3 regions of the Stenotrophomonas sp. YJH_SMC_138 genome follow, and region 2 is predicted to be linked to each of the others. Evidence: predicted binding sites of a transcription regulator. Region 2 holds the regulator's gene; each other region holds the start of a gene.
What was found. Region 2 encodes FliA, which starts transcription of late flagellar genes. Its sites were predicted from a motif close to TAAAGTTTNNCNNNCNNNGGCCGATAA; they were not measured.

Region 1 (6,985 bases), on a different contig from region 2:
ATGGCTGGCTGATCGGCAACGGCGCGCGCCCGCTGTTCGAGCGCATCGATGTCGATGCCGCTTCGGTGCCGGCATTGCGCCAATGGCAGCAGCAGCTGGGTACGCTCACCGGCATCGTCACCGATGACAGCGTGCTGCCTGCGGCTACGCAGATGCATGAGTGGCGCCTGCTCGGCCGCGACCACCTCAACCCGGGCAGCGTCGGCGGAGCCATCTGGCGTATCCGTCTTGCCGCACCGGCCGACGTGCAGTGGCAGGCGGGTGACATCCTGCACATCGCACCCCGCCACAACGCGCGGCATGCCGGTGCCGTGCTGAAGGGCCACGGTCTGGATCCGCTGCAGCCCCTGCTGGTCGATGGCCATCCGCGCACGCTGCTGGCGCTGGCCAGTGAACGCGAGCTGCCCGAGGCCGATGCCGCGCTGGCGGTGCAGGATGCCTGCCTGTGGCTTGCCGGGCTGCCGCTGCTGCCCAGCCGCGAGTATTCGATCGCCTCCTGCACGGATGATGGCGTGGTGGAGCTGGTGGTGCGGCTGGTGCATGACGCCTCCGGTCGCGCCGGGTTGGGCTCGGGCTGGCTGTCGTTGCATGCACCGATCGGTGCCGGCATCGTCGCCCGCGTGCATCGCAACCCCGGATTCCATCGCGTCAGCGGCGCGCCGATGGTGCTGATCGGCAACGGCACCGGCATCGCCGGGCTGCGCAGCCTGTTGCGCGAAGCTGCCCACGCAGGCGAGCACGGGCACTGGCTGCTGTTCGGTGAACGCCAGCGCGCACACGACTTCCTGTTCGCCGACCAGATCGAAGCCTGGCAGGCCAATGGCCATCTCACGCGGGTGGACCTGGCGTTCTCGCGCGATGGCGAGGGTGGTTACGTGCAGGATCGCCTGCGTGCGGCCGTCGATGCGCTGCGCGACTGGATGCAGCGTGGTGCGGTGATCCATGTCTGTGGGTCGTTGCAGGGCATGGCCGAAGGTGTGGACCAGGTGCTGCGAACCGCGCTGGGTGATGAAGCGGTGGAAACGCTGCTGGAAAACGGGCGCTACCGCCGCGACGTGTATTGATTCCTGCCGCCGAACGCTGGTGTGAGCCGAGCATGGGCTCGGCTCTACAGTGTTCGTGCAGCCGATGTAGCGCCGAGCCCACGCTCGGCTGACTAGGCCGCCGCGCGCGCCTGCGGCATCGACTGCAAGCGGAACGCGCCCACGGCTTCTGCCAAGGCACGCACCTGCGCCTGCATCTGCGCAGTCGAGGCCCCCGCCTCTTCCACCAGGCTGGCGTTGCGCTGGGTGCTGGCTTCCATCTGCACGATGGTCTGGTTCACCTGAGCGATGCCCGCATGCTGGTCCTGCGACGCACTGCGGATACCTGCCAGCAGCTCGGCCAGCTGCTGCACGCTGCCGACGATCTCGCCCATCGTGGTGCCGGCCTGCGCGGCCTGCTGGTTGCCCTGGCCGACACGCGCCACCGAATCCTCGATCAGCCCCTTGATCTGCTTGGCCGCCTCGGCACTGCGCTGCGCCAGCAGGCGCACTTCGGCGGCCACCACGGCGAAGCTGCGGCCCTGCTCGCCGGCACGCGCCGCTTCCACCGCCGCATTGAGGGCAAGGATGTTGGTCTGGAAGGCGATGCCGTCGATCAACTGGGTGATGTCGCCGATCCGTCGCGAGGCTTCGCTGATGCCATGCATGGTCGCGACCACCTGGCCGACCGCCTCGCCACCCCGCTGGGCCACCGCCGCCGCGCCCTGCACCAGTGCATCGGCGCGGCCTGCGGCATCGGCGTTGCGGCCGACGGTATCGGTCAGCTCCTGCATCGACGCCGCGGTCTCTTCCAGGTTGGCGGCCTGCTGCTCGGTGCGCCGCGACAGATCGTGATGGCCGGCGACGATCTCGCCAACGCCGGTATCCAGGCTGGAGGTGGCCTGCTGGATGCGGGTGACGATGCGGCCCAGCTGCGCGACGGTGGCATTGGCATCGTCGCGCATGCGCGCGAACACGCCCTGCAGGTCCCCCTCCATGCGCACGCTGAGGTCGCCGCGGGCCAGCGCAGCCAGCAGTGCCTGCAGGTCACCAAGGTTGGTTTCAAAGGTGGCCAGCAGGCGGTTGATGCTGGTCGACAAGGTGCGCACGAAGCCCTGCTTGCCCTCCAGCACGATACGGCCATGCAGGTCGCCGCGTGCTGCAGCATCGACCAGGGCAGCGACCTCGGTTTCCAGCAGCGTCTCCAGCGCACGACTGCGCCATTCCACCGCTACGCCGAGGAACTGCCCTTCGTCGATGATGGGGTTGGCAATCAGCTGGTAGCGCACGCCGGCATGGCCGATCTCGCGCTCCTCGCGCTGGCGCGCGCCGGCCAGGCTGGCCAGCGCCGGATGCAGGCGCACGGCATCGCTGCCCACCAGATCTTCGGCCTCGCGCTCGAGTTGCTGCAGCAGTGCCGGATTGACGTAGGCCACCTGGCCCTCGGCATCGATCACCATCAGCCCGGTCTGCGCACTGTCCAATGCCTGCCGCACACGGGTGTTGCCGCGCGCCACGGCACGCTCGGTCTCGATGCGCGCGCGCAGGCGCTGCTGCATGTCGACCAGGCGCTGCGCCAGCTGGCCGATTTCATCGTTGGCGTTGTAGACGCGCAGGGTGGTGTCGAGTCGGTCGTCGGCGATGTCGCTGGCGAAGCGCAGGGTGTCCTGGATCGGCTGGCGCACCGCACGCCGCACCAGCACCAGGCTGGTGATCAACACACCGGCGACCAGCAGCAGGGTCACCGCGAACAGCACGCTCATGGTGCGTGCGCCGGCCTGCTGGCGCGCCTGTGCCTTGGCCAGCGCCGCCACCTGGGCCTGCTGGAAGGCGGCCAGCGCCGGCGCCACGCCGGCGGCGGTATCCAGCAGCGATTGCGCCTCTACATCCAGGCCCACGCGGGCGGCGGTATAGCCCAGCAATGCGGCCTGATAGGCCTCCATGCCGTTACGAAGGGCATCCTGCGCATCGGTCGGCAGGCCCACCAGTGCGAGATCGAACGGCAGCTTTTCTTCGCTCGCACGGTCGGCATGGGTGGAGTCGCCATCGAGCAGCAGCAGTGCCTCCTGGCGGCGCATCTTCTGCAGGGACAACGCCAACGAAGGCCGCTGCAACGCATCCACCTGCGCCTGCAGGGCGTCGGCGGCCTGCTGCAATTGCGCGGCGAGGCCGGCATCGCCACGACCCATCTCATCGACGCGTTCGAACAGGGCGGCCACACCCTGCGAGAACGCGCCGGCGGCTTCGGTCAGTGCCTGCAGCGCCTCGCGCCGGCCGGGATCCATCGGCATCGCGCGCAGCGCCTGAAGATCGGCCTGGAGCGCCTTCTGCGTCGCCAGCAGCTGCGCGCGGTCGGCATCGTCGAAACTACGTGCATACTGGGTCTGCAGACGACGCGCCTCGGCCACCTGCGTGGCCACGCTCGCGGCCAGATCGCTGCCGTGCTGGTAGCTGGCCTGGCTGCGCGCCGCCTGCGTGCTGGCATGGCCGGTCCAGGCGTAGACGGCGGCGATCGCGATCAGGCCCAGCCCACAGACCCACAGGGTCGCCTTGAGCTTGCTGGCCACACTGAGCCGATGCGGCTGCAGCCACAGCAGCAGGCCGGGGGACGCCGAGCGCAGTGCGGCAAGCCGCATGCGCAGGGACCGGAGGTGGGGGACGACGGCCGACATGACAGGCTCCAGGCGGAAGGACGCACCTGTATCGGCGGGAAATGGCGCAACTTTAGGGCGCTCCTGGTTCACTCCCACCGATTGCTGGCGGACGCGGCCTTTGTACCCGGCACAGGCGACGGGGGGATGACACCCGCGCAATGCTTGACCTCAACCCCGGTTGGGAGAGCACAGTAGATCTCCCTCCCCCGCCCGGCGCGCGCATGACGACGCTCGATGTCCCCCGCTACCTGCAACGCCTGAAGCTGGATGCACCGCCACCGCTGACGCTGGCGGGCCTGACCCTGCTGCAGCAGCGCCACAACGCACTGCTTCCGTTCGAAACCCTCAGCTGCCTGCTGCGCGATGCAGTACCGATCGACCTGGACAGCGTGCAGCGCAAGCTGCTCGACGACCGTCGTGGCGGCTACTGCTTCGAACTCAACGGCGGCCTGCTGGCACTGCTGCAGGCGCTGGGCTTCGATGCACAGCCGTTGAGCGCGCGCGTGCTGCTGGCCGCCCAGGACGGCGAACTGACCGCACGCACCCACCTGCTGCTGCGCGTGCAGGTGGACGGCGATGACTGGCTGGTGGATGCCGGTTTCGGCAGCCTGACCCCGACCGTGCCGCTGCGGCTGCATGATCCGCAGCCGCAGGCCACGCCCCACGAGCGCTTCCTGTTGCAGCGCCTGCCCGGCGAGGGGGATTTCGTGCTGTCCGCCGAGTCCGGCGATGGCTGGCGGGCAATGTATCGCTTCGACCTGCACGCGCCGGCACCGATCGACAACGTCGTGGGCAACTGGTACGTGTGCACCCATCCCGATTCCAGTTTCCCCGGCCAGCTGCGCGCATCCCTGACCGGGCCGGACTGGCGACGCACCATCGGCAGTGGCAACTACACCGAGTACCGTCCCGGCCAGGCACCGGACAAGCGGCCGCTGCGCGATGTGGGCGACGTGCGCGAGGTGTTGCAGCAGCGCTTCGGCATGCAGCTGCCGGACGACCCACGGCTGGACCCGGCGATCAACGACTGGCTGCAGCGCTCACGCGCCGCGCCCTTGTAGAGCCGAGCCCATGCTCGGCTGCTGTTGGCCCAGCCGCTCCAGCTCAGCCGAGCATGGGCTCGGCCCTACAGAATCACGCGCGCCTGCAGCGCAATGCGATTGCCTTCGCTGTCGGCGATCTCGGCCACGCGCCAGTCACCGGCATCGGCCGGGCCGAAGCGCAGCTCGGCCCCGGCCTGCAGCGCACGCTCGAGGCTGGCATCCAGGTCATCAACCCCGATGTAGATGCGCGCACCGTGGACGGAGGGCAGATAGTCGGCCCCCGCACCAGCGCCATGCTGGCACCGGTGGCCTCATCGGCAAACGGCAGGTAGGCCATCCTGCAGTCGTGCAGCAGGATCGGTTCGTCCACCGCCACCTGCAGCCAGTGCTGGTAGAACGTGATGGCCCGGCCCAGGTCAGTGACCGGTATCTCGACGTGCAGGATGGGGTTCATGTCCGCAGGATAACCGGATGCTGACACTGCCTTGCAGGTCCGTACTGGCATGCTGGACCGCCCTTTCCCCGCGGAGTCCTGCATGTCCCTGGCCGATCATCGTGGTGCGCTGGCACCGCTGGGCTTCCTGCGCGTGGCCATCAACCTGGGCAATCCAGTACTGGCGCAGGGGGACGCGCGCTCACCGCGCGGGCCGTCACTGGAACTGGCCACGGCATTGGCGCAGCGCATAGGCGTGCAGGCACGCTTCACCTGCTACGACGCCGCGGCCGCGGTGGTCGCTGCAGCCAGCAAGGATGCCTGGGACCTGGCCTTCCTGGCCATCGATCCGGCGCGCGCCGACCGCATCGCCTTCAGCGCCCCCTATGTGGAGATCGAAGGCACCTACCTGGTGCGCGAGGACAGCCCTGCGCAGCAGGTGGCCGACCTGGACCGCGATGGCCTGCGCATCGCGGTCGGTCGTGGCGCCGCCTACGACCTGTTCCTCAGCCGCGAACTGCGCCACGCCATGATCGAGCGGGCCGAGACGTCGGCCGCTGCCATCACCCTGTTCGATCTGCAGCGCCTGGATGCCGCCGCCGGCGTGCGCCAGCCGCTGGCCGCCTGGGCGCAGGCGCATCCCGGCCACCGCGTGCTGGCCGACCGTTTCACCGTGATCCAGCAGGCGGTCGCGGCGCCGGCCTCGCGCCCGGCCGATGCATTGCAGGCGCTGTTCGAGGAAGTGGAGGCGATCAAGGCAGGCTCGTTGCTGGGCGAAGCCTTCGCCCGTGCCGGGCAGGCGGTTACGTTGGTACGGTGACCGCGGGACACACGCAGTCGAGCATGGCTCGACGCTATAAATGCGCGTCTGCCATGTGCCGGACGTGCTCGGCCGCCTGAGCGTGCAGCCAGTCGCGGAAGGCCAGGAAGCCGCGATGGCGGGCCGAGCGCTGCGGGTAGACCAGCCAATGCGGCCAGGCGGTTTTCAGTCGCAGGCTGGACAGCGCCACCAGTTGGCCCGAATCCAGCAGCAGGCGCGCCCGCGTCACCCGTCCCAGCGCTACGCCCACCCCGTCCAGCGCCGCACGGTGATGCGCCTCCGAATCATCCAGCACCGCCACGAAGCGCGGCGGCGGGTTCTGCCCACTCAGCGCGAACCAGGCGCCCCACGCGCCATCGGGATCCCCCAGCAGCGGCCACTGGTTCAGCGGCACGCGGTCGATCCCTCCCATGCGTTCGATCAGCGCCGGGCTGGCCATCGGCAGCAGCCACTCGTCGAACAGCGGCTCCACCACCAGGCCCGGCCACTGCCCGCTGCCCAGCCGCAGCGCGGCGTCGAACTGGCGCTGTCGCTCGAAGTCAATCAGGCGTTCACTCGACTGCAGGTTGATCTCGATCTGTGGATGCTCGGCAACGAAGTGCCCCAAGCGCGGCACCAGCCACGCCGACGCCATCGACGGTACCGCGCTGATCGTCAGCACGTGCTCGGCGCGTGCGGCATAGGGCTGGAAGGCCTCGTTGATCGCATCCAGATGCGGGCCGACCTGGTCGAGCAGGCGCTGCCCTTCCAGGGTGAGGGTGACGCCGCGTGGCTGGCGGACCAGCAGTGGCTGCCCCAGCCGCTCTTCCAGCTGGCGCATCTGATGGCTGAGCGCACTGACGGTCAGGTTCATCGACGCCGCTGCGCGTGACAGGTTGCCCAGCCGCGCGGCGGCCACGAAACCCTGCAGGGCGTGAAGGGGCGGACGGGACATCAGGCTTGAATTCCTCTCAAGGCATGCTTGCGGAAATGTCGCTTTTTCCCGGTCAATGCTGCCCGTATCGTGCAATCCA
Region 2 (6,985 bases):
CCTGACCATCATCAATTTCGTGGTCATTACCAAGGGTGCGGGCCGCGTTTCGGAAGTGACCGCGCGCTTCATCCTGGACGCGATGCCCGGCAAGCAGATGGCGATCGACGCCGACCTCAACGCCGGTTTGCTGACGCGTGAAGAAGCCAAGCTGCGCCGCGAGGAAGTGCGTGAGGAAGCCGACTTCTACGGTGCGATGGACGGCGCCAGCAAGTTCATCCGCGGCGATGCCATTGCCGGCATCCTGATCCTGTTCATCAACATGCTCGGCGGCCTGGCCGTGGGCGTGCTGCAGCATGGCATGCCGTTCGGCGAAGCCGCCGCCACCTACACCCTGCTGTCGATCGGTGACGGCCTGGTAGCGCAGCTGCCGGCCCTGCTGGTCTCCAGCGCCGTGGCCATGCTGGTCACCCGCGCCTCGCGCTCGCAGGACATGGCCCAGGCCATGACCGGCCAGGTGTTCGGCCAGTACCGTGCGCTGGCGATCACCGCCGGCATCATCGGCGTGGTCGGCCTGGTGCCGGGCATGCCCAACGTCGCTTTCCTGACGCTGGCCGCGATCCTCGGCTTCATCGCCTGGAAGCTGTACCGCAAGGGCAAGGCGCCGGCTGCCGATGCGGCAGGCGGTGGCACCGATGCCGCCGCACTCAACGCACTCGGCCGCCCGGCCGCACCGGCACCGACTGCCGAACTGAGCTGGGACGAACTGCGCCCGGTCGATCCGCTGGGCCTGGAGGTCGGCTACCGGCTGATCCCGCTGGTGGACAGCAACCAGGGCGGCGAACTGATGGCGCGCATCAAGGGCGTGCGCCGCAAGCTGACCCAGGATGTCGGCTTCCTGATCCCGTCGGTGCACATCCGCGACAACCTGGAACTGCCGGCCAACGGCTACCGCGTGCTGGTGCACGGCGTGCCGGTGGCCACCGCCGAGATCCACCCCGACCGCGAGCTGGCGCTGGACCCGGGCAGCGCGCTCGGTGCGCTGGAAGGCATCGCCGGCAAGGACCCCGCATTCGGCCTGGACGCCACCTGGATCCAGCCGCACCAGCGCGCCCAGGCCGAAACGCTGGGCTACACCGTGGTCGATCCGGCGACCGTGGTCGCCACCCATCTGTCGCACCTGATCCGTGAGCACGCGCCGGAACTGCTCGGCCACGAAGAAGTGCAGCACCTGCTGGCCAACCTGGCCAAGAGCGCGCCCAAGCTCGTCGAAGATCTGACGCCGAAGGCGTTGCCGCTGTCGGCGGTGGTGCGCGTGCTGCAGAACCTGCTGGTCGAGCGCATTCCGATCCGTCAGCTGCGCAAGATCGCCGAGGCACTGGTCGAACATGCGCCCAGCAGCCAGGACCCGGCCGTGCTGACCGCCGCTGTTCGCACCGCACTGGGCCGCTTCATCGTGCAGGAGATCGCCGGAATGTCGGCGGAGCTGCCGGTATTCACCCTCAACCCGCAATTGGAACGTGTCTTGCAGGAGTCCACGCAGGGCAACGGCGCCGCGCTGGAACCCGGACTCGCTGAGCGACTGCACCAGAGCCTGGCCGAATGTGTCAGCAAGCAGGAAGCCCGCAACGAGCCCGCGGTCGTGCTGGTACCTGGCCCGGTGCGCGCCGCGCTGGCCCGCCTGGTCCGCCACAGCGTTCCGTCGCTGTCGGTCCTGGCCTACAGCGAGGTGCCGGAGGACAAGCGCCTGAAGCTGGTCGGAACGATCAGCTGACGCCGCCCTGCGATGCGCCAGAAAACAGACACCACTTTCGAACCAACGCAACAGACAGATACCAAGGGGAACCCGCACCGTGCAGACCACCGACCACCCGAGTTCTCCGACCGCCACCCCGCCGTCTTCGCCCCGTGACCACAGCATGAAAATCAAACGATTCGTCGCCGCCGACATGCGCTCGGCCATGAACCTGGTGCGCAAGGAACATGGTCCTGACGCCGTGATCCTGTCCAACCGCCGGATCGAGGAAGGCATCGAGATCGTCGCCGCCGCCAACTACGACGAGAGCGCCGTGCAGCGTGCACTGGAAGCCTCGCGCCGTGACGTTGCACCGCCGCCGGCACCCAAGCCGCGCACCGCCGCCGACGCGGTGATCGCCGCCGTCACCCGCCGCCGCAGCAGCTCCCCGGCGCCGGAACCGGTAGCGGCCACCACCTCGGCAGTGGCCGCCCTCGCCCGCGCCGCCGTCGGTGCCACCGGCCGCACTCTGGACAGCGCCGACGAGATCGTGCCGACCCGGGGCAGCACGGGCTTCGCCGCCACCCTGGCCCGCGCCGCCGTCAACGAACCGGCACCGCCGGACCAGATCTTCGCCCCGTTCGCCGAGGCCATCGTTGCACCGGCCGCCACCGTGCCGGCCAACCGCGCGCGCTTCCAGATCGACCCGCCGCACGAGGCGCATCACGAAAGCGTGGCCCCGGCCGTGCAGCCGCCGCCGCTGCCGACCGCTGCCGTGATCGACGCGCAGCCCGGGATCGCCGCCAGCGAACCGGCAGCGGTCGAAGCCGCCGTCGAAGCCAGCCCGGCCCCCATGCTGGCCCCGGCACCGACGCTGACCGTGGTTGCCCAGGACGACGCCGAGATCCGCCAGCTGCGCCAGGAAGTGGCCGGCATGCGCCAGGTGATCGAGCGCGAGATGAACCGCTTCACCGACGAGCGCCTGCGTGGCAGCCCGGTGCGCGCCACCGCGCTGGACCTGATGGACGAGTACGGTTTCGACGCCGGGCTGGCCCGCGACGTGGCCATGCAGATCCCGCTGGAAACCGAAGCCCATCGTGGCCGCGGCCTGATGCTGGGGCTGATCTCGCGCAAGCTGCCGATCGCCCCGGTCGACCCGCTGGAGGAAGGCGGCGTGATCGCGCTGGTCGGCCCGACCGGCGCCGGCAAGACCACCACCATCGCCAAGCTGGCCTCGCGCTTCGCCGAGAAGCACGCCCCGCGTGACGTCGCCCTGGTCACCACCGACACCACCCGCATCGGCGCCCGTGAACAGCTGTATGGCTACGGCCGCCAGCTCGGCATCGCCGTGCACGAGGCCAACAGCGGCACCGACCTGGACCAGCTGCTGGAACGCTTGAAGGACTACAAGCTGGTGCTGATCGATACCGCCGGCCTGGGCCCGCGCGACCGTGCCCTGGCCGCCCAGCTGCAGTGGCTGCGCGCCGCGCGCCAGGTGCGCACCCTGCTGGTGCTGCCGGCCAACACCAGCTTCGGCGACATGGACGAGGTGGTGCGCCGCTTCGGTGCGGCCAACCTGCAGGGCCTGGTGCTGAGCAAGCTGGACGAGACCGGCCGCTTCGGCAACGCCCTGTCGGTGGCCGTGGACCACGCCCTGCCGATCACCTGGGTGACCGATGGCCAGGACGTCCCGGAGGACCTGCACCGGGCCAGTGCAGCCAATCTTGTACTTCGCCTTGAAGATTTGCGCCGAGCGGCCGATATGCCCTGCAACCCGGAGTTGAACCATGCCGTCGCGTGAGTACGCCAAGCTGACCAAGACCTTCCCGCTGTCGGCCACTCGCAGCGAGCCGCTCGGCCCTGTGCGCACCATCGCGGTGACCGGCGGCAAGGGCGGCGTGGGCAAGACGAATGTGTCCGCCAACCTGGCGGTGGCGCTGGCCGGCATGGGCAAGCGCACGCTGCTGCTGGACGCCGACCTCGGCCTGGCCAACATCGACGTGATCCTGGGCTTGAACCCCACCTTTACGCTGGCCGACCTGGTGGCCGGCCGCTGCTCGCTGGACGACGTCATCGTCGAAGGCCCGAACGGCGTGCTGGTGGTCCCGGCCGCTTCCGGCCGCCGGCACATGGCCGAGCTTGCCCCGGCCGAGCATGTCGGCCTGGTCAACGTGTTCTCCGAACTGGAACGCGAGCTGGACATCATGGTGGTCGATACCGCCGCCGGCATCACCGACGGCGTGCTGACCTTCTGCCAGGCCGCGCAGGACACCGTGGTGGTGGTCTGTGACGAACCGGCCTCGATCACCGACGCCTACGCACTGATCAAGGTGCTGTCGCGCGAGCGCGGCGTGGACCGCGTCCAGGTGGTGGCCAACATGGTGCGCGACCCGAACGAGGGCCGCGTGCTGTACGAGAAGCTGACCCGCGTCTGCGAGAAGTTCCTCGCCGATGTCTCGCTGAACTACCTGGGCTGCGTGCCGCAGGATGACTGGCTGCGCCTGTCGGTGCAGCGCCAGCAGCCGGTGGTGAAGGCCTATCCGTCCAGCCCGTCGGCGCTGGCGATCACCGAGATCGCACGCCGCACCGCGCGCTGGCAGGCACCGACCGAACCGCGCGGTGGCGTCGAGTTCTTCCTCGAACGCATCCTCAAGCAGCGTGGGGTGGCCGCATGAAAGGCGCAGCCCACCAGTACAGGGAAGTCCAGCGCTCGGCGGCCAACGAGGTCATCGCCCAGCATTCGGACCTGGTGCGACGCATCGCCCACCACCTGGCCGCGCGCCTGCCGGCCAGCGTCGAAGTCGATGATCTGATCCAGGCCGGCATGATGGGCCTGATCGAAGCCTCGCGCAGCTACGACGCCGACCAGGGCGCCTCGTTCGAGACCTATGCCTCGATCCGCATCCGCGGCTCGATGATCGACGAGATCCGCCGTGGCGACTGGGTGCCGCGCTCGGTGCACCGCCGTGCACGCGACGCCGCCGCCACCATCCGCCGCCTGGAACAGAGCACGGGCCGTGCCGCCAGCGCCACCGAAGTGGCCGCCGCGATGGAGATGCCGCTGCCCGAGTACCTGAGGCTGATGGAAGACGCCGCACGTGGACAGGTGCTGAGCCTGGAGTCGCGCATCGAAGACCAGGGCGAACTGGATACCGTCGCCCAGGGCGGCCCGACCCCGCAGCAGGTGCTGGAGCGCGGCGAGTTCGGTCGCGAGCTGGGCAAGGCCATCGGCCACCTGCCCGAGCGCGAACAGCTGGTGCTCTCGCTCTACTACGAGCAGGAGCTGAACCTGAAGGAGATCGGCGCGGTGCTCGGCGTGAGCGAGTCGCGGGTCTGCCAGATCCATGGCCAGGCCGTGCTGCGCCTGCGCGGCCGCCTGAAGATTTTCGAGGCCGTCGACGCCGGCCTGGAAGAATGAACATCCCCGAGGCGACTGCCCCCGGCCGCCCGGAATGAACAACAAAGGAACTCTGCTTTGAACAAGAACATGCGCATCCTCATCGTCGACGATTTCTCGACCATGCGTCGAATCGTCAAGAACCTGCTGGGCGATCTGGGCTTCACCAACACCGCCGAAGCCGAGGACGGGCATGCCGCGCTGTCGCTGCTTCAGAGCCAGCCCTTCGATTTCGTCGTCACCGACTGGAACATGCCGGTGATGACCGGCATCGAACTGCTCAAGGCGATCCGTGCCGACGCCAAGCTGATGACCCTGCCGGTGCTGATGGTCACCGCCGAAGCCAAGCGCGAGCAGATCATCGAAGCGGCCCAGAACGGCGTGAACGGCTACATCATCAAGCCCTTCACCGCGCAGACGCTGGAAGAGAAGCTGGGCAAGATCTTCGAACGCCTGGCGGCCAGCGCCTGATGGATACCACGGTCGACAAGAACGCCCTCGCCCTGCGCCTGCAGGAAGCCCTGGATGCCCTGGAGTCCGGTGACGAAGCCGCCTGGCGGCAACGCATCGACGGACTGGTCGCGCTGCGCACGCAGCCGATGATGAGCGGCCTCTCGCGGCTGGCCCGCGAGCTGGGGCAGGCCCTGGGCGAACTGCCGACCGTGCCCAGCGAGGCCGGCGAACTGGACGATGCGTGCGCACGCCTGGACCACGTGGTGGCGATGACCGAACAGGCTACCCACCGCACCCTGGACCTGGCCGAGGAATGCCGCAGCCTGACCGAGCAGCTGCGCGCCGAAGGCCTGCAGCCAGGCCAGGACGTGCAGCTCGAGCGCATCCGCCACAACCTGACCGAGATCGCCCTGACCCAGAGCTACCAGGACCTGACCGGGCAGATCATCCGTCGCGTGGTCGGCATCGTCCGCCGCGTGCATGAAGGCTTCGGCGCGCTCGGCCTGCCGCCGGAACAGCATCGCACCGACCCGGAACTGGCCGGGCCGGCACTGAAGGGACTGGACCGCCACGCGGTCTCGCAGAACGACGCCGACGACCTGTTGTCGGATCTGGGGCTGTAAGCATGAGCGCGGTATCCGACGACATCACTGCCGATTTCATCATCGAGGCACAGGAAATCCTGGATCGCCTCGGCGAACAGCTGGTGTCGCTGGAGCAGGCACCGCAGGACACCGAACAGCTCAACGCGGTGTTCCGGGGCTACCACACGCTCAAGGGCGGCGCGGGTTTCCTCGGTGTCACCGCCATGGTCGAGCTGTGCCACGCCGCTGAAGAAGCGCTGGGCGCTGCACGTGCCGGCCAGGCCGTGCTGCAGGCCCATCACTTCGACGCCGCCCAGCAATCGCTGGACTACCTGCAGTCGATGCTCGATGCCGTGTCTTCCGGCACCGAGCCGGGCTATGCACCGCCGGACCTGATCGCCCAGTTCGACGTGCATGGAGGTGCAGCAGCGCCTGCCGCCGCTGCCGCCGCACCGGCGGCCGGTGCCGGCGACCTGATCACCGACGACGAGTTCGAGGCGCTGCTCGACCAGCTGCACGGTGGCAACGCACCGACTGCGGTGGCGCCGGCAAAGAAGGCCGACGACGGCCTGATCAGCGAAGATGAGTTCGAAGCCCTGCTCGACCAGCTGCACGGTGGCGCCGCACCCGGCGCCAGGCCCGCGGCTGCGGTGGCGCCGGCACCGATCGCCGCCCCGCGCCCGGCCACCGCACCGGCACCGGTGGCCAAGCCGGCCGCCAAGCCGCTGGCCGAAGCCGAACACACCGTGCGCGTGGACACCAAGCGCCTGGATGCGATCGTCAACCTGATCGGCGAACTGGTGCTGTCGCGCAACCGGCTCAAGACCCTGCGTGCGCGCCTGCGCGACGAGGAGCTGGACCGCGCCGTGTCCACCC
Region 3 (6,985 bases), on a different contig from region 2:
CTCCCGAGGTGCGCGTGATCGGGCGTAACAAGCCCACCCTGCAGGGTCGCTGCATCGGCATCCTGTTCGACGAAGGCTCCGACGCGCGCGTGATTGCCAGCCTGAGCAAGGCCGCCCGGAAGGCAGGTGCAGACGTGAAGCTGGTCGCGCCAAAAGTGGGAGGCGCCACGCTGAGCGATGGCGCATTGCAGGCGGCAGATGGGCAGCTGGCGGGTACCCCGTCAGCCGTGTTCGATGCAGTAGCCGTGGTGCTCAGCCTTGAAGCCGCGAAGGCCTTGTCGAAAGAGAGTGCAGCCGTCGAATTCGTCAGCCAGGCGTGGGCACACCTGAAGGCCATCGCCAGCGACGCGGGCGGCCAGGTGCTGCTGAAGGCGGCGCGCGTCGGCAACGACCCCGGCATCGTCGAAGCAGAAGACGCCAAGGCATTCCTGGCGGCGGCCGCCACCCGCCAGTGGGCGCGCGAGCCCAAGCTGCGCCTGCTGGCCTGACCACAACGACAGGAGAATCGTCATGCCCCGTGGTGACAAATCCGCATACACCGAAAAGCAGAAGCGACAGGCCGAGCACATCGAGGAAAGCGAACGTGATCGCGGCGCGAGTGAAGGCACCGCCGAGCGCATTGCCTGGGCCACCGTGAACAAGCAGGACGGCGGCGGCAAGCGCGCCGGCAGTGCCCGCAAGGGCGCGAAGAAGGCGACCAGCAAGAAGGCTGCCAAGAAGGCGCCTGCCAGGAAATCGGCCACAAAGAAGGCCGCAACCAAGAGGACGGCGGCGAAGAAGGCACCTGCGAAGAAGGCGGTGGCGAAGAAGGCACCGGCTCGCAAGACCGTGACAAAGAAGGCCGCAAAGAAGACGGCGAAGAAGGCAGCGGTAAAGAAGGCGGGTACGGCCGCCGCGCGGAGCGCCGCCGCGAAGAAGGCAGCCAAGACGCGGGCCGCGAAGAAGACCGTGCGCAAGGCGGCGGCGAAGAAAGCCGCGCGCACGCGTGCACGCGGCTGAGTCTTCGATCAGGAGGGGAGCGCCCTCATCCATGCGGCAACTTCGGCTGCGGCTGCCTCGGCACGGGCCTGCAGCAGTAGATGCGGCCCTTCCAGCGATACGTGCCGGGCATCGGGCAACAAGACCTGCAGCTCGGCCACGCTGGGCGGCCACAACAGGTGGTCCTGTCGTGCATGCAGGCATAACGTCGGCAGCGTGAGCTTCGGCAACTGCGCGCGGACATCGATCTGCAGTGTCGCCGCAGCGCGCTGCCGCAGGATCGCGGTCGGTACCGCAGCGATCGCATGTCGCAGCTCGCGAAGGTTCATGCGTGTCCGCCAATGCCCCAGCAGAAGCCGGGCCAGCAACGCCAGCGGCGGCGGTGGCCATGCAGGGGCAAGCAAGCGTGCGCTCGCCGCTGGCAGCGGCACCGGTCGCCGCGCGAAGGTCGTACTCAGTATCAATCCGCGCAACCCCGGCGGTGAAGCCACCGCCAGTTCGATAGCCAGCGGCCCGGCAAACGATTCAGCCAGCAGCACAAAGGGAGAGATGGGAAGCTGCGCGCGCAGGATCGACGCCAATGTGACGTAGTCCTGTGGCCCGTGCATGGGCAGCGGCAGCACCTGCACGGTAACCCCGTGGTCCTGCATCGCTTCCACGAAGCATGTCGACAGCAGGCCGCTGCCATCCAGCCCGGGCAGCATCACGATCGGGAGCATCACGGCGTTCATCACATTGCTCACTTCTCAGGTCCCTTCGCACGACTCGCTGCCGCGCAGCTTCGCTTATCGGCTCGACCCAGGGAAGTGCACGCCGCTGGTCGCGGCGCTACCCTGATGGCCCCGGACAGACGAGGAAGGCGGCATGCGCAAGCCACGCTGGCTCAGCTGGACCGGCATTGCCCTATGCGCGCTCTATCTCGCGCTGACCGCCTGGCTGGTGCTCGATGCCCGGTCCAACAGCGACCCCAAGAGCGCCTACATCCTCATGCAACTGCCGGTGATGCTGCAGACCGCAGCACTCAACGTCATCGGCGTGGGACGCTGGCTTTCCGGAATGACCTGGATCACCGTCTACCTTCTGGTGATTCCTCCCACGCTTGGCGTGCTGTACGTGCTTGGGGCCATGCTCGGCAGCGTCCTGGAGCAATGAGGGCGATCCTCCCTGCTGCCTGAGCGGGCGATGGAAATACGGCCGCCCAAGGCGGCCGTATTCCTGTCACGGGGTCAGCAGCCTGCTCAGGCTGCACGGCGCGGCACGGCCGAAGCCCCTGCGCCTTCCACCTTGAATACCGCCACCGACGTGGTCAACGCATGTGCCTGCTCCTCCAACGCGCGGCTCGCCGCGGTGGCTTCTTCCACCAGGGCCGCGTTCTGCTGGGTCACCTGGTCCATCTGCACCACCACCTGGTTGACCTGCTCGATGCCGGCGGCCTGTTCCTTGCTGGCCGCTGCGATGTCGCTCATCAGCTGGGTGGTGCGCGAACTGGCCTGGGCCACGCGTGCGATCGCTGCTTCCGATTCAACGGTCACCGCCAGGCCACTCTTCACCTTGGCAGCGGCGTCTTCGATCAGCTCCTTGATTTCCTTGGCCGCGACGCCGGCGCGCTGCGCGAGCGTGCGTACTTCGCTGGCGACCACGGCAAAACCACGGCCCTGCTCGCCCGCGCGCGCGGCTTCCACCGCAGCGTTCAGCGCCAGGATGTTGGTCTGGAACGCGATGCCGTCGATAACGGTGGAGATTTCCGAGATGCGTGCCGAGGACTGATCGATCTCACCCATCACCGAGGCCATCTGCGCCATCGCCTGCTCGGTCTCGCGTACGGCGGCACCGGCGGCATGCGCTTCGCTGTCGGCCTGACGCGCCAGCTCGGCGTTCTGGCGCACGGTGGAGGTCAGCTCCTCCATCGACGCGGCAGCTTCCTCCAGGTTGGCCGCCTGCTGCTCCGTGCGGCGCGACAGGTCGTTGTTGCCGGCGGCCAGTTCCTGGGCCGCGTTGTTGATGCTGTCGGCAGCCACCTGGATGCCCCGCACAATGCCCGTCAGCTGCGCGGTGGTGGTATTGGCGTCGTCGCGCATGCGCGCGAACACGCCGTCGTACTCACCGTCCATGCGTGCGGTCAGGTCACCGTGCGAGATCGCGCGCAGCACGTCGGAAACATCGGCAATGCTGGCCTGGGAACTGGCCATCATGCCGTTGAGGTGTTCGACCATCGCCTTGAACTGATACTGGAACGCAGCAGCATCGCCACGCATGCTGAAGTCGCCGGCGCGAGCCGCCTGGGCCAGTTCATCGATCTGCGCGTTGATCGCCATCAGGCTCTGCTTTACCGCGGCCAGAGTGCGGGTCAGCGTGCCCTTCTCGCCCGGGTAGTCCGGCAGGTCACGGCTGAGGTCGCCGATCGCGTAACGCTGCATCACTTCGGCCATCAGCAGCTCCACCTGCACGTGCGATTCGACCAGGCTGTTGGTGGCCTGCACCATGCGGCCGAAATCACCGGGGAAGGCACTGTCGTCCATGCGATAGCGGATCGCACCCGCTTCGTGCTGCTCAGCCATCTGCAGCTGTGCGCCGATCGCCGCCTGCACGCTCTGCCGCACGCTGGCCATCGCCTCGCCCAGCTGGGTCAGCTCATCCCGGCCACCGAGGCGGAACTCCTGGTCCAGCTGGCCCTTGGACAGCCGCTCGGCCAGGTTCACCGCGCGCGCCAGCGGGCCGGTCAGGCTGCGGCCGATCATCACCGAGGCGCCGATGCCGGCAAGCAGCGCGACGCCGCCCAGCACCAGCAGCTGCAGCAGGCTGCGTTCGCCCAGGCGGATCGCTTCGGCGGCAGCTTCACGGCTTTCCTTCTCCTCGAAGTCCACGCCATCGGACAGCGCCTTGTTCCAGCCGTTGGCCGCTTCCTGCACCGCGCCCAGGGTCAGCGCCACGGCGCCGGGATAATCGCCCTGCTCCATCAGTTCGCTGGTCTGCTTGTTGAGCGGGCGCGCAACGGCACGCTTGGCCGCGATGGTTTCCGCGATGGTCTTGCCCTGGGCATCGCTGGGCAGCGCCTGGTAGGCGGTCCAGCTGGCCTCATAGCGCTTGACCAGGTCGGCGATGCGCTTCTCGTCGCTGCCGCGGTCTTCGCCCTGACGGATCAGCATTTCGCGGCGCACGACCATCATCTGGTTGTTGGCATCGAGCATCTGCGACAGCAGGCGCACCTTGGCCACGCTGACGTCGACCACCTGCTGCATCGCGCGCTTCTGCACGACACTGGCAGTGGCGCCGGTGGCCACCACGGCGGCGACCAGCAGCAGCAACAGGCCAAAGCCCAGCCCAAGACGCCAGGCAACCCTGACGTTCCTCAAGTAGTTCATGGGGGTATCCAATACGGGGGGATGTGGCCTTATCGGCGGCACGGCAGGCAATCTTGATCGCCCTCCATCGGTGGCTTCGGCCACGGTTCACCTTGGTGAGTCCCCGTCCCAGCGGCACCTGCCGCTGGCAATCGGCCGCAATGACATGCCTGCTCATGCGGGCATCAGATCCCTTTCACGGCGGCTCGGCGCTGTCTGCGGGCAAGGTGGCGGCGTACCTGCTGGAGATCCCAATGCCCTCATCTGTGTCCCGATCCACCCTGCTCGCACTCTCGCTGCTGGCGTCGCCGGCCTTCGCGCAGGTGCCGCCGCCCAACCTGCCCGCCCCCATTGCCGAGAAGGCCGACCCGGACACCGCAGTGCGCTCCGCACTGCATGCCCAAGTGCTGCTGGATCGCGCGAATTTCTCGCCTGGCCAGATCGATGGCGAAGTGGGCAGCAACCAGCGACGCGCGGTGGCGGGCTTCCAGGCCGCGCATGGGCTGACCGTGACGGGTGAGCTGGACGACGCCACCTGGAAGGCTCTGCAGGCTGATACGGTGGGGCCGCTGGCCAGCTACACGCTGACTGCCGAGGATGTCGCCGGCCCGTTCCAGCCCATACCGAAAGGACCTGCCGCACAGGCCAAACTGAAATCGCTGGGTTTCAGCAGTGTGGAAGAAGCCCTGGGCGAGCGCTTCCACGCCTCGCCGGAGTTGCTGAAGGTGCTCAATCCCGGCGTGGATCTGACCAAGGCTGGCAGCCGCATCCAAGTGCCCAACATCGCACCAGCGGCATTGCCGAAGGCGGCGAAGATCGTGGTCGACAAATCCGACTCCACCCTGCAGTTGCTGGATGCGCAGGGCAAGCTGATCGCGCAGGTGCCGGTGTCGTCGGGCAGCCAGCACGACCCGTTGCCGATCGGCGAATGGAAGATCCTGGGCGTGTATCGCGACCCGCCGTTCCACTACAACCCGAAGTTGTTCTGGGATGCGCGCAAGGGCGAAAAGAAGGCGACGCTGCCGCCGGGCCCGAACAACCCGGTCGGCCGGGTCTGGATCGACCTGTCCAAGCCGCACTACGGCCTGCATGGCACACCCGAACCCAGCCACGTGGGCAAGACCGAATCGCATGGCTGCGTACGCATGACCAACTGGGATGCGGTGCGTGTGGCCGACGCAGTGGATACTTCGGTGCCCGTGGTGATGCAGGAGTAAGCCCATGCGTCTTTCGCAGCTGATCGTATTGGGCGTACTGCTGGGACTGGGGGCAGGTTGGTGGCTGCGTCGCGATGGGAGTGAGCCGGTAGCCGCCTCGCTGCCGGCAGCGCCATCGGCGGTGTCCGCCGCGCCGGTGGTCGAACCAGCGCCACGCGCAACGGCCCCACCCGCCACCACCGCGCCGCCGGCCGCGCAGGCTGCGGATGCACCGTCCGGCCTGCTGCTGCCGGTGCAGGGCATCCTGGCCTCGCAGCTGCGCGATACCTTCACCGATGCACGCAGCGAAGGCCGCGTGCACGATGCCATCGACATCATGGCCGATGCAGGTACTCCCGTACTCGCGGTGGCTGATGGCACGGTGGAAAAACTGTTCGACAGCAAACGCGGCGGGCTGACTATCTACCAGTTCGAGCCCAGCGGACGCTGGTGCTACTACTACGCGCACCTGCAGCGCTATGCCGATGGCCTGGCCGAGAAACAGGCGATCAAGCGCGGGGATGTGATCGGCTACGTCGGCAGCACCGGCAATGCCAGCGCCGAGGCCCCGCACCTGCACTTCGAAGTGCATGTCTTGGGGCCGGAGAAGCAGTGGTGGAAGGGAGAGTCGATCAATCCCTATCCCTTGCTGAAGTCGGCGGCACCGATGCCCGGCGCTGCTGGCGCCGCAACGCCACAGTGAAGACAGTCAACGCAGCCCCCGGAATCAGCAGGAACAGCGCCGCCATCTTCCAGAAAAAGAACGGCCACAGCCAGAGGTAGTCCAGGTCGGTCAGCTTCAGCAGACCCAGCGGCGGCTGCAGCTCGATGTCTGCAGTGCGTCCCGCCAGCGCCGGATCCACCTCCAGCACGGTTACCCGCAGCCATGAGCGGCCGCGTGGCAATGCGTCGCCGCGACCGTAACCAAAGTAGGAGGCCATGAGGCCGCTGGACTCAACCGATACCAGCGCGCGGTCGATGCCCTGCCCGGCCACTCCCCAACGCTCCCCTGCGCGGAAGTCTCCATGTTCGGTGGGAGTCTCGATGCGCAGCAGCACTTCAGGGTCAGCCTCTGTACCGTCCGCGGCATAGCGCAGGCGCAGCCGAAGCTGGTCATCGATGAGGCGGTAGACGGTGATCTGGGCGGTTGCGCCAGGGCGCAGCACCAGCGGCACCGTCTGCGTGCGCGAAGCCAGGGCATTGGCGGCTGCACCCAACACAAGTACCAGGCCGGCCATGCACCACAGGCTCCACGACACCCACAGGGTGACCCGCACTACCGTCCCGCCTTTCACGCTGACATCCTGGTCATCGCGTCGCTTCCCCGCTGGCCTGGCCACACAGTAACGAAAAAGCCCCGCGTGCGCGGGGCTTTTCCTGTCACCAACGCCGGGCATGGCCCGGCGCCACCTCAGGCGAACGGATCCTGCAGGACCATGGTGTGGTCGCGGTCCGGGCCGGTGGAGACGA

Region 1: a site for FliA is predicted at 3,723-3,749, ahead of AC5P7I_RS03905 (methyl-accepting chemotaxis protein). Genes of this name have one in related genera too.
Region 3: a site for FliA is predicted at 4,370-4,396, ahead of AC5P7I_RS00655 (methyl-accepting chemotaxis protein). Genes of this name have one in related genera too.

The regions. Positions count from the first base shown of each region.
Region 1 covers NZ_JCAFTB010000001.1:886,063-893,047, forward strand. Annotated here, with positions in the region: gene AC5P7I_RS03900 (PepSY domain-containing protein) at 1-1,064, shown strand, start outside; gene AC5P7I_RS03905 (methyl-accepting chemotaxis protein) at 1,157-3,694, opposite strand; gene AC5P7I_RS03910 (arylamine N-acetyltransferase family protein) at 3,898-4,737, shown strand; gene AC5P7I_RS03915 (VOC family protein) at 4,811-5,173, opposite strand; gene AC5P7I_RS03920 (transporter substrate-binding domain-containing protein) at 5,256-5,972, shown strand; gene AC5P7I_RS03925 (LysR substrate-binding domain-containing protein) at 6,007-6,906, opposite strand.
Region 2 covers NZ_JCAFTB010000014.1:24,019-31,003, forward strand. Annotated here, with positions in the region: gene flhA (flagellar biosynthesis protein FlhA) at 1-1,714, shown strand, start outside; gene flhF (flagellar biosynthesis GTPase FlhF) at 1,860-3,476, shown strand; gene AC5P7I_RS20650 (MinD/ParA family ATP-binding protein) at 3,463-4,350, shown strand; gene AC5P7I_RS20655 (RNA polymerase sigma factor FliA) at 4,347-5,093, shown strand; gene cheY (chemotaxis response regulator CheY) at 5,151-5,543, shown strand; gene AC5P7I_RS20665 (protein phosphatase CheZ) at 5,543-6,148, shown strand; gene AC5P7I_RS20670 (chemotaxis protein CheA) at 6,151-6,985, shown strand, end outside.
Region 3 covers NZ_JCAFTB010000001.1:135,639-142,623, forward strand. Annotated here, with positions in the region: gene AC5P7I_RS00635 (catalase) at 1-488, shown strand, start outside; gene AC5P7I_RS00640 (hypothetical protein) at 511-999, shown strand; gene AC5P7I_RS00645 (alpha/beta fold hydrolase) at 1,008-1,709, opposite strand; gene AC5P7I_RS00650 (hypothetical protein) at 1,843-2,130, shown strand; gene AC5P7I_RS00655 (methyl-accepting chemotaxis protein) at 2,217-4,340, opposite strand; gene AC5P7I_RS00660 (L,D-transpeptidase family protein) at 4,574-5,536, shown strand; gene AC5P7I_RS00665 (M23 family metallopeptidase) at 5,541-6,218, shown strand; gene AC5P7I_RS00670 (hypothetical protein) at 6,148-6,810, opposite strand; gene AC5P7I_RS00675 (adenylosuccinate synthase) at 6,927-6,985, opposite strand, start outside.